DNA from 2 places in the Rhodohalobacter sp. 8-1 genome. Region 2 is predicted to be linked to the other one. Evidence: riboswitches for the same ligand, from Rfam matches in the RefSeq annotation. Region 2 holds a riboswitch; the other holds the start of a gene.

Region 1 (5,945 bases), on a different contig from region 2:
TAAGAACTTCACAAATGAATTTGATGGTGAGCCTAAATTACTTTTTGTTGCTCATCGAAAAGAAATATTAAAGCAGAGTCTTCAAACATTTCGTCAAGTTTTAAAAGAGTCGAATTTCGGTGAACTTTTGGTGGATGGGTTTATGCCTAATGGTTGGAATCATGTTTTTGCATCTATTCAATCACTTCATTCCGGGGAATTTAAATTCAAACCGAATCACTTCGACGCGGTAATAATTGATGAGTTTCATCATGCTGAAGCAAGTACTTATCGAAGGCTCTTGGACTATATTGAACCTCAATATTTGTTGGGATTAACTGCTACACCAGAACGGACCGATGGCAGAAATGTCATGGACTTCTTTGATGGTAAGGCAACTGCTGAGTTAAGAGTTTGGGATGCAATTGAAAAAGGGTTGCTTTCACCTTTTCAATATTTTGGTGTTCATGATAACACAGATTTGTCAAACGTAAACTGGGTTCGAGGAAGGTATGATCAAAAGGAACTAGAAGAACTGTACACAAGTTCAGACGACCGTATTGCCTTCATTGAAAAAGAGCTAAATGACAAAGTTAAGAATCCACTTGAAATGAAAGCTTTAGGGTTTTGTGTGGGAGTTCAACACGCAGAATATATGGCCAATAAGTTCAATGCAATGGGAATTCCAAGTATTCATTTATCAGGAAATTCGGATCGAAGTATTCGGGATTCAGCAATTTCTGAACTTAGAAAAGGAAAAGTTAACGCTGTTTTTACTGTCGACTTATTTAATGAAGGAGTTGATATCCCCGAAGTTGATACCATTTTATTTTTACGACCAACTGAAAGCTCTATACTTTTCACCCAACAGCTTGGAAGAGGTCTCAGGTTGTCTGAAGGAAAAGAATGTTTAACTGTACTTGATTTTATAGGCTACTCAAATAAGAAATTCAGCTACTCTAAAAAGTTTAGTTCCCTGGTAAATGTTCATGGCAGAAAACTTGAACGACATGTTAAAAATGAATTCCCTGTACTTCCAACTGGATGTGCGATAGAATTGGATAAGGTTTCTCAGGAGATTGTTTTGAATAATATTAAAGATTCTATTGCGTCAAACAGACCACAAATCCTTTCACTTTACAATAATGTAGATAGGCCAAATTCATTACTGCAGTTTTTCGACAAAACAGAACTTCATTTAGAAGATTTCTATAAAAATAATCTTTATTTCACACAACTTAAAAGAGATGCAGGAATCCTTAAAACTGAACAAACAGATGAAGAAAAATCATTTGGCCGTTCTATTATCCGAAGCATTCACCTTGATAGTGTTTCAAGATTAAAGTGGAGCATTAATTTCTTTTCTTTCTCAGAAGCTCCATCAATTAATAATCTGACTGACAAAGAATTATCATTTCTAAAAATGTGGGCGGCTAATTTCGGTGAAAGAGAAGATATAAGTCGACTTGAAAAATTAATTCACAAATTTTGGTCTTACCCTGAATTAGTCCAAGAGTATCAGGAATTAATGGAGTGCCTATTAAATGAAGTAACTCATAAAACAAGGTTCTGGGAAAACCCCAATAATATTCACTTAGAGTTACACTCTAGATACGGTCGTGGTGAAATTATGGCTGCTTTCAATGATATTCGAAAAGGAAAATTATATCTACCAAGGGAAGGAGTTTACTATCACAAAGAAACGAAATGTAATCTGCTTTTCGTGACATTAAATAAAAGTGAGAAAGAGTACTCACCATCTACAATGTATCGCGATTATGCAATTTCAGATACTTTGTTTCACTGGCAAACTCAAAGTAATACTAAACCAACCACCAAAAAGGGCATTCGCCATTTAGAACATAGAGAAAAGGGAATTACACCACTACTATTCATTAGAAATCAAAGACGTGACGAAAGGAGAGAAACTGAACCATACTTTTTTGTAGGTCCAGTAAGTTTAAAAAAATGGGAAGGTTCTCAGCCTATGGACATTGTGTGGAAAGTGGAAGAGCCACTTCCAGCAGATATTTATAAAGCTACTGCTGTTAACAAAAATTGAAAGTTATGAATCAAATCGATCAAACCAATTGTGAGTATTTAACCGCTAATAAAACAATTGAAACAATACAAATTTCAAGCGATGAATACGAATTAGTTGTTCGTGTTTTTAACTACAAAGGAGTTTCATTCAGAGTATTTAATTCGGTACTAAGTTTTGAAGGGTTTTGGAAAGGATTGAATGATGGAGATTATCATTTTAATTCGGAAAAAGAATTAGATCACTGGTTAAGAACATTCACAATCAATTGATTCCTTACCGACTATCAAATGTTCATCCTCCCCTCTTCTAAAGGAGCCTGGCCGGTTCGGAAAAACTGGATTGGAGGCATCAGAAATTTGTAGGGATTTAGTGATTAGTTGATTTGGTGTTTAGTGGATTAGGGAATTTGGTGGTTGGTAAATTAGGTGAATAGTGGAATTGGAAGTTTTCAAACAGTGGAACAGCCACTCCCCTATTTATGAATTTGTTAGGCCCCGGAAACCGCTGGTATCCATCAACTCAAAAATAAGTCAAAATGGCAGTCGGGAAGAGTTCGGAAGCTACTCTGTGATCGCCTGATCGCTCCGTATCAAGTCCGGACCATCTCCATACCAAGTCCGTACCAAGTCCAAGAAATTTTGGACTGGGTGTGGCGTTGGTTAGGCGATGAACGGGGTGGAAATGGCGGGTAGTTTTGGGGGGTGGGGTTTCTGTCAATTTGGCAAATTTGGGTGAGGGAGGGTTTGGGTGATGGAGTGAGGGAGAGATGGGGAGATGGGGAGATGGATGAATTGTGGAACTGTTGAACTGTGGAATTGTGCCGTTGAACTTTTGAGTATTGCACTTACGCGCAATGTTGAATTGTGGAACTGGTGAACTGTTTGTCACGATTCTGAGTGCAGACAAAATCAAATCATTCAGAGACTCCATTATAAGATACGGCAGGCTTTACTTGTTGCTGGCACTGTCAACCGGATGGGCGAACCGATCATAAACCTGCGGATCAAAAATATTGACGGTAACCATTTCTGATATCGGAATTCCGGTCTGAAAGCCATTTTTATTCAGAAACTTCCTTCAGTTTTCTTTTTTCCTGAATCGGATGTAATTTGATACATAATTTTAGTCTATCTCATGATCATGAAATCTGAAAAATTGCTTCAAAGAGTAACATTTGATCAGTCAGTATTAACCGGAAAACCAATCATTCGCGGAATGAGAATATCCGTTGAAATGATTCTCGATCTGTTGGCAAAAGGAGCCACCGTACAGGAAATATTAGAGGATTACCCTGAACTTGAAACGGACGATATTCGTGCTGCTTTGCTATATGCCAAACGATTGGTTAGCGGAGAAGAAATCGTAGATATGGTGTAGCTGTGAGGTTTTTAGGTGAAGTGGTAAATTATGGAACTGGTGAATTGTTGAACTGTCGAACTGTTTATTTGATGCTACTCTTTTATAAGTATAGGTCTCTCTACATTTTCTAATTTGTCCTGTTCTGGCAAACCCCCTACTTTTATTTATCAAACAACATCAAGAAATCCATCGGAACTTCCGGCGGATTGCCAACCGACCTTCCCGGGCACGGTGGTTCAGCGATGTGGAACTGGCTGCATTCAGCCATTCAAACCACGGGGCCCATCTCAGGCACATGATCTTGGTGTAACAATCAAACCCGGCACATAACCTTTGTTACACATGCAGCCATTCAATGACAATGACAACGCCATCAGCGGTATCAGCTATAAAGAATCACACTTATCTTCGTGAATAATCCGGGTAAGCAGCTTCAGGAAAGTTTCGCAGGCAATGCAGCAAGAACCCTGGGCTACTTCCATAAATGCATGATCACAGAGCTTAAGGACGTCCGTCACGGGATGATTATCCTGGAGATATCCTACCCTGACGACACCGAACTCGAACGGGTGGACCGCGTGGCAGCCCTGCAGTACCTCTTCGCAGAACCCATGGCGCCGGATTTCTGGGAGATCACCTTTGTCCACATGGTCGAGTATCACACAACCGGTCCCGGCGGATACATGGGCATGTGCGGTAACATCTTTTACGACCAGGGACGAGGATACGTTGAGGGGGAGAGCAGTTTCGCACGTCACTACTTTACCGATCGGCTATACGATACGGGTGACCTTTATGAGATTTTATGTGAAACTGAAATTGATTGAGGGAGAGATGGAGTGAGGGAGTGAATGAGGGAGTGATGGAGAGAACAAGACCTGCAAGAGTGCGAACGCAGTGAGCTCCTGGCAGAGTCTTGTGCTTGTTGTGAAGGAGTGAGGGAGTGAGGGAGAGCCGGTTGAATTGTGGAATTGTGAAATTGTTGAACTGTGGAACTGAAACGGGGCTTGATTCTAATCTATTCGTTATTTTCTGCGGCGCGGTGGTAAGCCTGGTTCTATTTCTGTGTTTTGTGCGCCGCGCTCTTCTTAACCAGTCCCCTTGTCATCTCGACTAAGCGAATAAAATGAGCGCGCGGAGAGATCTCCTGGTTATCGGTATGAGTTTTGAAAAGACTTTGTTTAAAATGGATCCCAGCACAGGGAGATATCTCGGTGCATTCTCCGCCAGCCGGCGGATCTTTTACTCAATATGACAAAGGAGAATTATTATGACGGGCGGCGTATCTGACTCTGATTTTTTGCACGAATTCGTCTTACGCCGCCTGTTTAAATGACTATCGCGGCGCCGTGGGGAATCCGGTTCTATTTCCGTCTCTTGCGCGCTGTGTTCTACCCTGCGGGCTCCTTGTCACACCGGGCGCAGCCGAGCGGTCTGTCCGCCAACCGGCTGATCTCCATGCGATTGGCGGGAATTTTGGAGAGGCTTTGTTTAAAATGGATCGTGGAATTGTTGAACTGGTTAACTGACAAACTGTTGAACTGTTGAACTGTTTTCTTTAAGCCGATCAACATCAGGCATCACTTCCAGCCACGCTAACTCTCCCATCGAGCCGCCGGTCTTAAAAAAATTGATAAATAAGTATTCATGTGCTGTCATGAAGGCTATTTATAAACTGCTTTTACTTTGCTTTGATTATATATTATATAACACTAGACTATCATCACTTATACAATAAAAATCTCATTTGTCCGTGTGGGGGAAATGCCTGTATATTAATTGGAGTTGCCAAAAACAAAAGCCTCTCTCGATAGCAGCTGTTCAAAACTCTTGCCTCTCTCCCACCCTGACAGCATCTTTAATCGCTGAAATAGATCTACACTGTCGAACTGTGACATCGTGGAACTGGTGAATTATTTTCTGCGGCGCTGTGGAGGATTCAGTTCGATGTCTGTGTCTTGTGCGCCGTGCTCTGCCCTCACCGTGATTTTGTTATCTCGACCGCAGGCCGCGTTTTTTAGCCGAAACGGAGTTCATCTTTTCCACCGCGATTACGATTATAGGCAGAAGTCTTGAAAAACAGTTATTCAAGATGACTATAATCACAGAAAGATATCTTCTACTCAGCTTCACAATTCAACAATCCCACAGACTACTCTCGATTTTCAATGATATCTGATTTGTCAGTCACATTTTTCCTGCATTACGCATCAATCAATCAGGGACTCCCCTTCGCCACTCCAATTCTCCAAAAACTTTTCTATCCCCACTACATCAATGTGTTCATGCACTGGGTAGCGGTCACTGCCGGGCGTAATTATAGCGTTTCGGGTGGTTTGATTGTCTTCGATGACGTTGTGGAATCCTTTTGATGGTTTAGGCGATTGGTTGAGCTTAATATCGATACACATCAGTGGTTTTTCATCTTTTACCACAACCAGGTCAGCTTCCGCTCCCTGGTGCGTGCGGTAAAAATAAAAGGAGTACGTATCGGGTGCGGTTGCAAGGATTTGTTGCAAAACGAATCCCTCCCATGACCCTCCTGCAGCAGGATGAGCGCGAA
Region 2 (5,945 bases):
AGAGCTGTTCGTGTGTCACCGGTGTAACTGTCAGGATTACGGCCATCACAAAACACAAGATCACTATTTGACAGCGTGATGAGGTCCGTGTGAATTGATTCATCCTGGCCTGATGCAAACTCAAGCGCTTTTTGAATGACCAATTCAGTTTTCGATTGCATGCTCAAACTTCCTGAAATTCCAAGTATGGTCATGCTGCTACTCCTTTTTCTTTCAGCTGTTCTTCTTTTTCACGAACCAGCGGAATGACTTCCTTGCCGAATCGTTCGAGTTCTTCATCATAGTGAAAGAATCCGGTTAGGATTAGATCAACGCCAAGTTGCTTGAGTTCGATTACGCGGTCGGCAACCTGCTCAGGTGTGCCAATGAGACCCGTCTTGAAACCATCGTTATACTGAACAAGGTCTTCAAAGGATGAATCGGCCCACATGCCTTCACCTTCTTTTGATGAGGCACCGGCTTGCTGTACGGCATCACGGAAATCGTTGACCGCATCTTCATTTGCATGACCAATGATTTGTTCAAGCTGGTCGATTGCTTCTTCCTCTGTATCGCGGACAATCACAAACCCGTTCAGGGCAAACTTCACGTCCCGGCCTTCCTTTTCGGCGAGCTGTTTAACGTCATCGATTTGCTCTTTGATGCCACTGTTGGTGTTTCCATTCATAAAGTACCAGTCGGACACCCGTGACGCCATTTTTCGTGCTGCTTTTGAATTTCCGCCCTGGAAGATCGGAATACCGTCTTTCCTGGGTTTGGGTTTGTGAGGAGCATCGCTGATTTGATAGAAATCACCACGATAGTTTGCATTCTCTTTCGTCCAAAGTTCTCTCAGAACTTCAATAAACTCTTCGGATCGTCTGTACCGTTCATCATGCTCCAGCCACGGTTCTCCGAATGAGGTGAATTCACCCTTAAACCAGCCGCTCACTACATTAACGGCTACACGTCCGTTGCTTATATTATCAATGGTAGACAGAATTTTTGCGTAAACAGCCGGATGCCAGAGCCCCGGATGTACAGCCGATATCAGGTTAATCTTATCTGTTACGGCTGCAAGCGCGGATCCGAGGGCAGCTGCTTCAAGCTGGTTATCAGCGCCATAACTGGCGATAAACCGTGTTTGCAGCAAGGCGTACTCAAAACCAACCCGCTCTGCAATTTGAGCGTATTTCTTGTTTGCTTCAAAATCCCAGCTTGTCTTTTGTGGCAGTTTAGACACCACAAGACCTCCGCTGACATTCGGTACCCAGTATGCGAATTTTACGTTACTCATTTGTATATTAGATTTAATCTTGATGCCGACATGTCCCAGCTAAAAGTCACTGTCGGCGTTATGGATGATGACCCGGTCTCGATTTTCGAGGTCGGGTTTTTTTATTAAAAGAATCCCCTCTTGAGAGGGGAAAAGTCCAACTGAACATGCAGAGCAAGATTCAGATGGCCGAGGGGTGTGTTTATAGAGTTGAGGAGTTTGGATGTTACTCCAAACCACATCAAAGCTGTAAAACCCACCTCTGATCAAACTCTGCACGAGCTGTTCTGTCACCTCCGTGGGAGGAGAGATATCTAAATCCCCCCTTGAGAGGGGACCGGATAATCGCGTTTAGCGATTCTCCAGGGGTGTGTAAATAGAGTTGAGAAGTTTGAATGTGACTCCAAACCCCATCAACGCCATTGTCCCCGCTCTAAGATTTTACCTTAATCTTCTTAAATGCCCCTTCGAAATCGGCAATGATATCATCGATATGCTCGATACCAACTGATACTCGTATCAAATCCTGCTTTACACCACCGGATGCCTGCTCTTTTTCAGTGAGCTGCTGATGGGTGGTGGATGCGGGATGAATGACCAGGGTTTTTGCATCGCCAACGTTGGCAAGATGACTCGCAAGCTCTACATTTTCGATAAACTGCAGGGCTGCATCATAACCACCTTTCACGCCAAAGGTTAGCACAGCGCCAAATCGGCCTTCACGCAGGTATTTTTTCCCGTTTTCGTGATGCGGATGATTAGGCAATCCGGTGTAGTTTACCCATGACGTGTGTTCGCTGTCATCGAGCCATTTTGCAAGTTTGAGTGCATTTTCAGCATGACGCTCTGCACGCAGTGACAGGGTTTCAAGTCCCTGAAGCAGCAGAAAACTGTTGAATGGTGATTGTGCAGGTCCCACATCACGCAAACCTTCTACGCGTGCACGGATTGCAAAGGCAATGTTTCCAAACGGTCCATCTTCCCCGAAGACTTCCCAGAAGTTCAGACCGTGATAGGCGGGGGAGGGGTCTGTAAAGAGTGGGTATCGGCCGTTGCCCCAGTCAAAATTACCGGCATCTACAATCACTCCGCCAATACTAGTCCCGTGACCACCGATCCATTTGGTAGCTGATTGTACCACAACGTTAGCACCGTGATCGATCGGCCGGGCAATAGATCCTGCGGCACCAAATGTATTATCTACGACCAGTGCGACTCCATGCTTCTTAGCTACGGCCGAGATGCCATCAAAGTCAGGTACGTTACCTTTAGGATTACCAATACTTTCCACATAGATTGCTTTTGTATCATCATCGATTAATGCTTCGAAACTCTCAGGAGAATCATCTTCTGTGAATTTTACATTGATGCCTAATCGTGGAAAAGTCACCTTAAATTGGTTATATGTTCCGCCATACAGATTTTGGGTTGAAACAATATTATCACCGCTTTGTGCGAGGGTGATAATCGTAAGAAACTGAGCGGACTGACCTGACGCAGTACCAACGGCCGCTGCTCCGCCTTCGAGTGCAGCAATGCGTTTCTCAAACACATCCGTGGTTGGATTCATGATCCGGGTATATATGTTACCAAACTCTTTTAGAGCAAAAAGTGTAGCGGCGTGCTCGGTATCATCAAACTCATACGACGTGGTTTGATAAATAGGTACGGCTCGCGACCCGGTTGTTGGATCTGGTTCCTGGCCAGCGTGGAGCTGCAGGGTTTCATATTTGTAGTTTTTTTCTTGTCCGTTTGTGCTCATGGTAGTTTTGTTTGTTTTTTTGGTATTGGTTCTTTAGAAAATTGTTTTGGCGAGGAGTGTGTTTGAGGAGTTGAGAAGCCTGGATATATATCTAAGCCTAATCAACGTCCCGAAAACCCACCTCAGATCAAAACTCTGAACGAGTTTTGATCTGTCTCCTCCACGGAGGAGAGGTTTAAAAACTCCTCCCCTCGAGAAGGGTTTTATTGGCCATTCACCTGGTCTTATCCCTGTCTCGAATTAGGAACTGGTGATCGACCTTCATACAGCGATTTTGTACCATTAAAACTCCGTTATTTTGTACTTTTTCTATTTCTTCAGGATGTTCACCGACGCCAAGCTGCAGCCAAATGACTTTTGGATTGACTTCAAGCGCCTGATCTACAACTTCAGAGACATATTCCGGCTTAATAAAAATATCTACTGCATCAATCTGTTCAGGGATTGATTTCAAATCCGGATAAGCCTTTTCACCGAGGATCTCATCAGCGCCGGGATTCACCGGAATAATATTATAACCGGCCTTTTGCAGGTAGCGGCCCACAAAATGGCTGTCTTTATGTCTGTTTCTGGATATTCCCACAATGGCAATTGTTTTAATGTTATCAAGCCAGTATTCAATGGTGTCGGTCTCCTCCGATAGTTCAGGAGTTGCCCGCATCTTCTTGTCGTACCAGCCGTTAAATGTGCTTCTCAAAGGTTCGTAATGATTTTACTGTTAATGATAAAATTAAACTTATAAACTTCCCTCTCGGGAGGGCACAGTCACGCCGTCGGCGTGACAGGGGTGGGTTCGTGAGGTTGAGAAGCTTGAATGTAACTCCAAACCCAATCAACGCCCGGTTAACCCACCTCTGCTCAAACTCTGCACGAGTTTTGATCTGTCTCCTCCGTAGAGGAGAGGTCTAACAAAAAAAAGCCTCTTCCAAAAGTCCTGGCCCAATTGTGGGAGAAGGATTTTCAGAAGAGGCTTTTGATTACACTAATGGCCTGATCATCTCATCTTTCCTCCCCCGACATTTGCCGGCGTTGGCAGGATTTAGCACCTAACATAACGACATCGCTGCCGGAACTGGTTGCTAAGGTTTCACAGGGCCTGTCCCTCCACCTTTCTGGATAAGAGTTCAAAAATATAAAAGAACGAATCTCAAAAATATGAACAACAAAAAAGCCCTGCCGGTTTCCCAGAGGGCTTAAAATTCTTTCGAAAAATAATTACACCCTCTGCATCATGTGCGACAACATATACACATCATACAGGGACAAATAATATTTTGGGCTTTTTTATTCACTCCCTAAACATAGGTTAGATTATATATAGAATGCAAGATTTATTTTTTAAAATATATAAACCTAAAAAGAAGGACTGAGATGTACTTGGAACCACTTTTGGTATAAATTCCGGGTATTTATATGATGAAGTCCTTTGTTTATAATGATTTTTTCAGAGAGAGAATTTAAACCAACGGTTATCTGATTAACTAAAATCAGGGATCAATCATCATAATTATATCTTTCAATCCGTCCGTTTATTCCCTCAATTGCAAGCGGGAGCTGGTCAGGAGTAATGACCTTCATATTATCATGCATGTCATAGGTACTAATACTGAAATCACCGGAACCATCATTTTGTTCAAGTAATGTAATAGTTCGTCTTGGAGGACGTTTTGACCCAATTAAAGCACGAGGTCCGCTGCCTTGTGCCCCTGAGTGAATCATTTTCAGGCCATCTTTTACTGCGGGATACCATGCGTGATGATGACCGCTAAAATAATAGTCAACTCCATAATCGGTCATCATTTCAAATAGCTGGTCTGCATCGTTGAGTACTTCACCCGGACGATTACGCCCTTCAGCAATGGCATAAAGCGGCAAGTGGCCAATAATGAGTCTGAGAGCTGCATTTTTGGCTTCCTCCTGCGTTAGTTGTTCTTTAATCCAGTTGATCTCTTCTTTACTGATAAGGTGACCCGACGCATCCCAGCTGATCACGAAAAGATCATCGAATGAAAAACTGTAGTAGAAAGGAAAATTTTCATTGTTGATGTATGTTAGATCAGGCATTCGGGTGCTCCAGTATTCCTTTGCCAATTCTCGCTCATGATCGAAATTCCCGCTTTTAGAACCGTCATGATTACCGAGCGTGAAGGCAAACGGTATGTTCAGATCTCTCAAAGGCCCCCCGATTGTCTCATCAAAACCAGACCACATAGCGCGAATCTCGGTTTCACTAAGCTTGAGGCTTTGACCGGCAATCATATCCCCGGCGAATAGTACAAGATCAGGCTGCCACTTTTCAACGTATGCCATAGTGCTGTCTACAAAACGGCCGTAGTGAGTTGATCCATAACTTTCATTTAAGTCCGACATTAACACAATTCGCAAATCCGGCTTATTGGTGTCAAGTTGAGCTATTAGGTTTGCCTGAAATAAATGAATAGTGAGAAGGCAAAAAAGCAGGACTTTCATGCTGATATACTTGAAATAGCAAGTTAAAATTTGATGATTGATGTAGTACCATTACTATACACAAATTCCGGTAATCTCAGTAATCGGAATCGGTTCCAAAAGTATCAGTAACCAAGATTTCTAACCCAGTTCTCTTTTTCACGCCATTTTTCTCGCACCTTTACGTGTAAATCCAGAAATACTTTTTTGCCAATAAACTCCTCAATAGAGGCGCGGGCAGCAATTCCAAGATTCTTGATTGCCTTGCCGCCTTTACCGATCAGCATGCCTTTTTGTGATTTCCGGTTTACAATTATCTCTGCGCTGATGCGGTCTATGTCAATGTCTTCAGCATAAGAAATAACGTCTACTGTACAAGAGTAAGGGATCTCTTCCTGGAACTGCAAATATACTTGTTCACGGATAAGCTCAGAAACGAAGAACCGTACGGGGTGTTCACTTAAATCTTCTTTTGGATAG

Evidence for each region. Region 2 has a riboswitch for S-adenosylmethionine ahead of AABW11_RS17640 (CoA-binding protein). Riboswitches for the same ligand answer to the same signal wherever they lie in the genome.
Region 1: linked by a shared signal. The riboswitch ahead of AABW11_RS14200 (hypothetical protein) and the one ahead of AABW11_RS17640 (CoA-binding protein) in region 2 are both predicted to bind S-adenosylmethionine.

Annotation. Positions count from the first base shown of each region.
Region 1 covers NZ_JBBVMF010000015.1:62,605-68,549, reverse strand. The annotation lists gene AABW11_RS14215 (DEAD/DEAH box helicase) at 1-2,041, shown strand, start outside; gene AABW11_RS14210 (hypothetical protein) at 2,047-2,292, shown strand; gene AABW11_RS14205 (DUF433 domain-containing protein) at 3,164-3,400, shown strand; SAM-I-IV-variant riboswitch at 3,552-3,668, shown strand; gene AABW11_RS14200 (hypothetical protein) at 3,793-4,209, shown strand; gene AABW11_RS14195 (hypothetical protein) at 4,904-5,041, opposite strand; gene AABW11_RS14190 (ATP-binding protein) at 5,593-5,945, opposite strand, start outside.
Region 2 covers NZ_JBBVMF010000024.1:51,307-57,251, reverse strand. The annotation lists gene AABW11_RS17655 (NAD(P)H-dependent oxidoreductase) at 1-194, opposite strand, end outside; gene sfnG (dimethylsulfone monooxygenase SfnG) at 191-1,276, opposite strand; gene AABW11_RS17645 (O-acetylhomoserine aminocarboxypropyltransferase/cysteine synthase family protein) at 1,689-3,017, opposite strand; gene AABW11_RS17640 (CoA-binding protein) at 3,232-3,714, opposite strand; SAM riboswitch class I at 4,014-4,140, opposite strand; gene AABW11_RS17635 (metallophosphoesterase family protein) at 4,512-5,486, opposite strand; gene era (GTPase Era) at 5,591-5,945, opposite strand, start outside.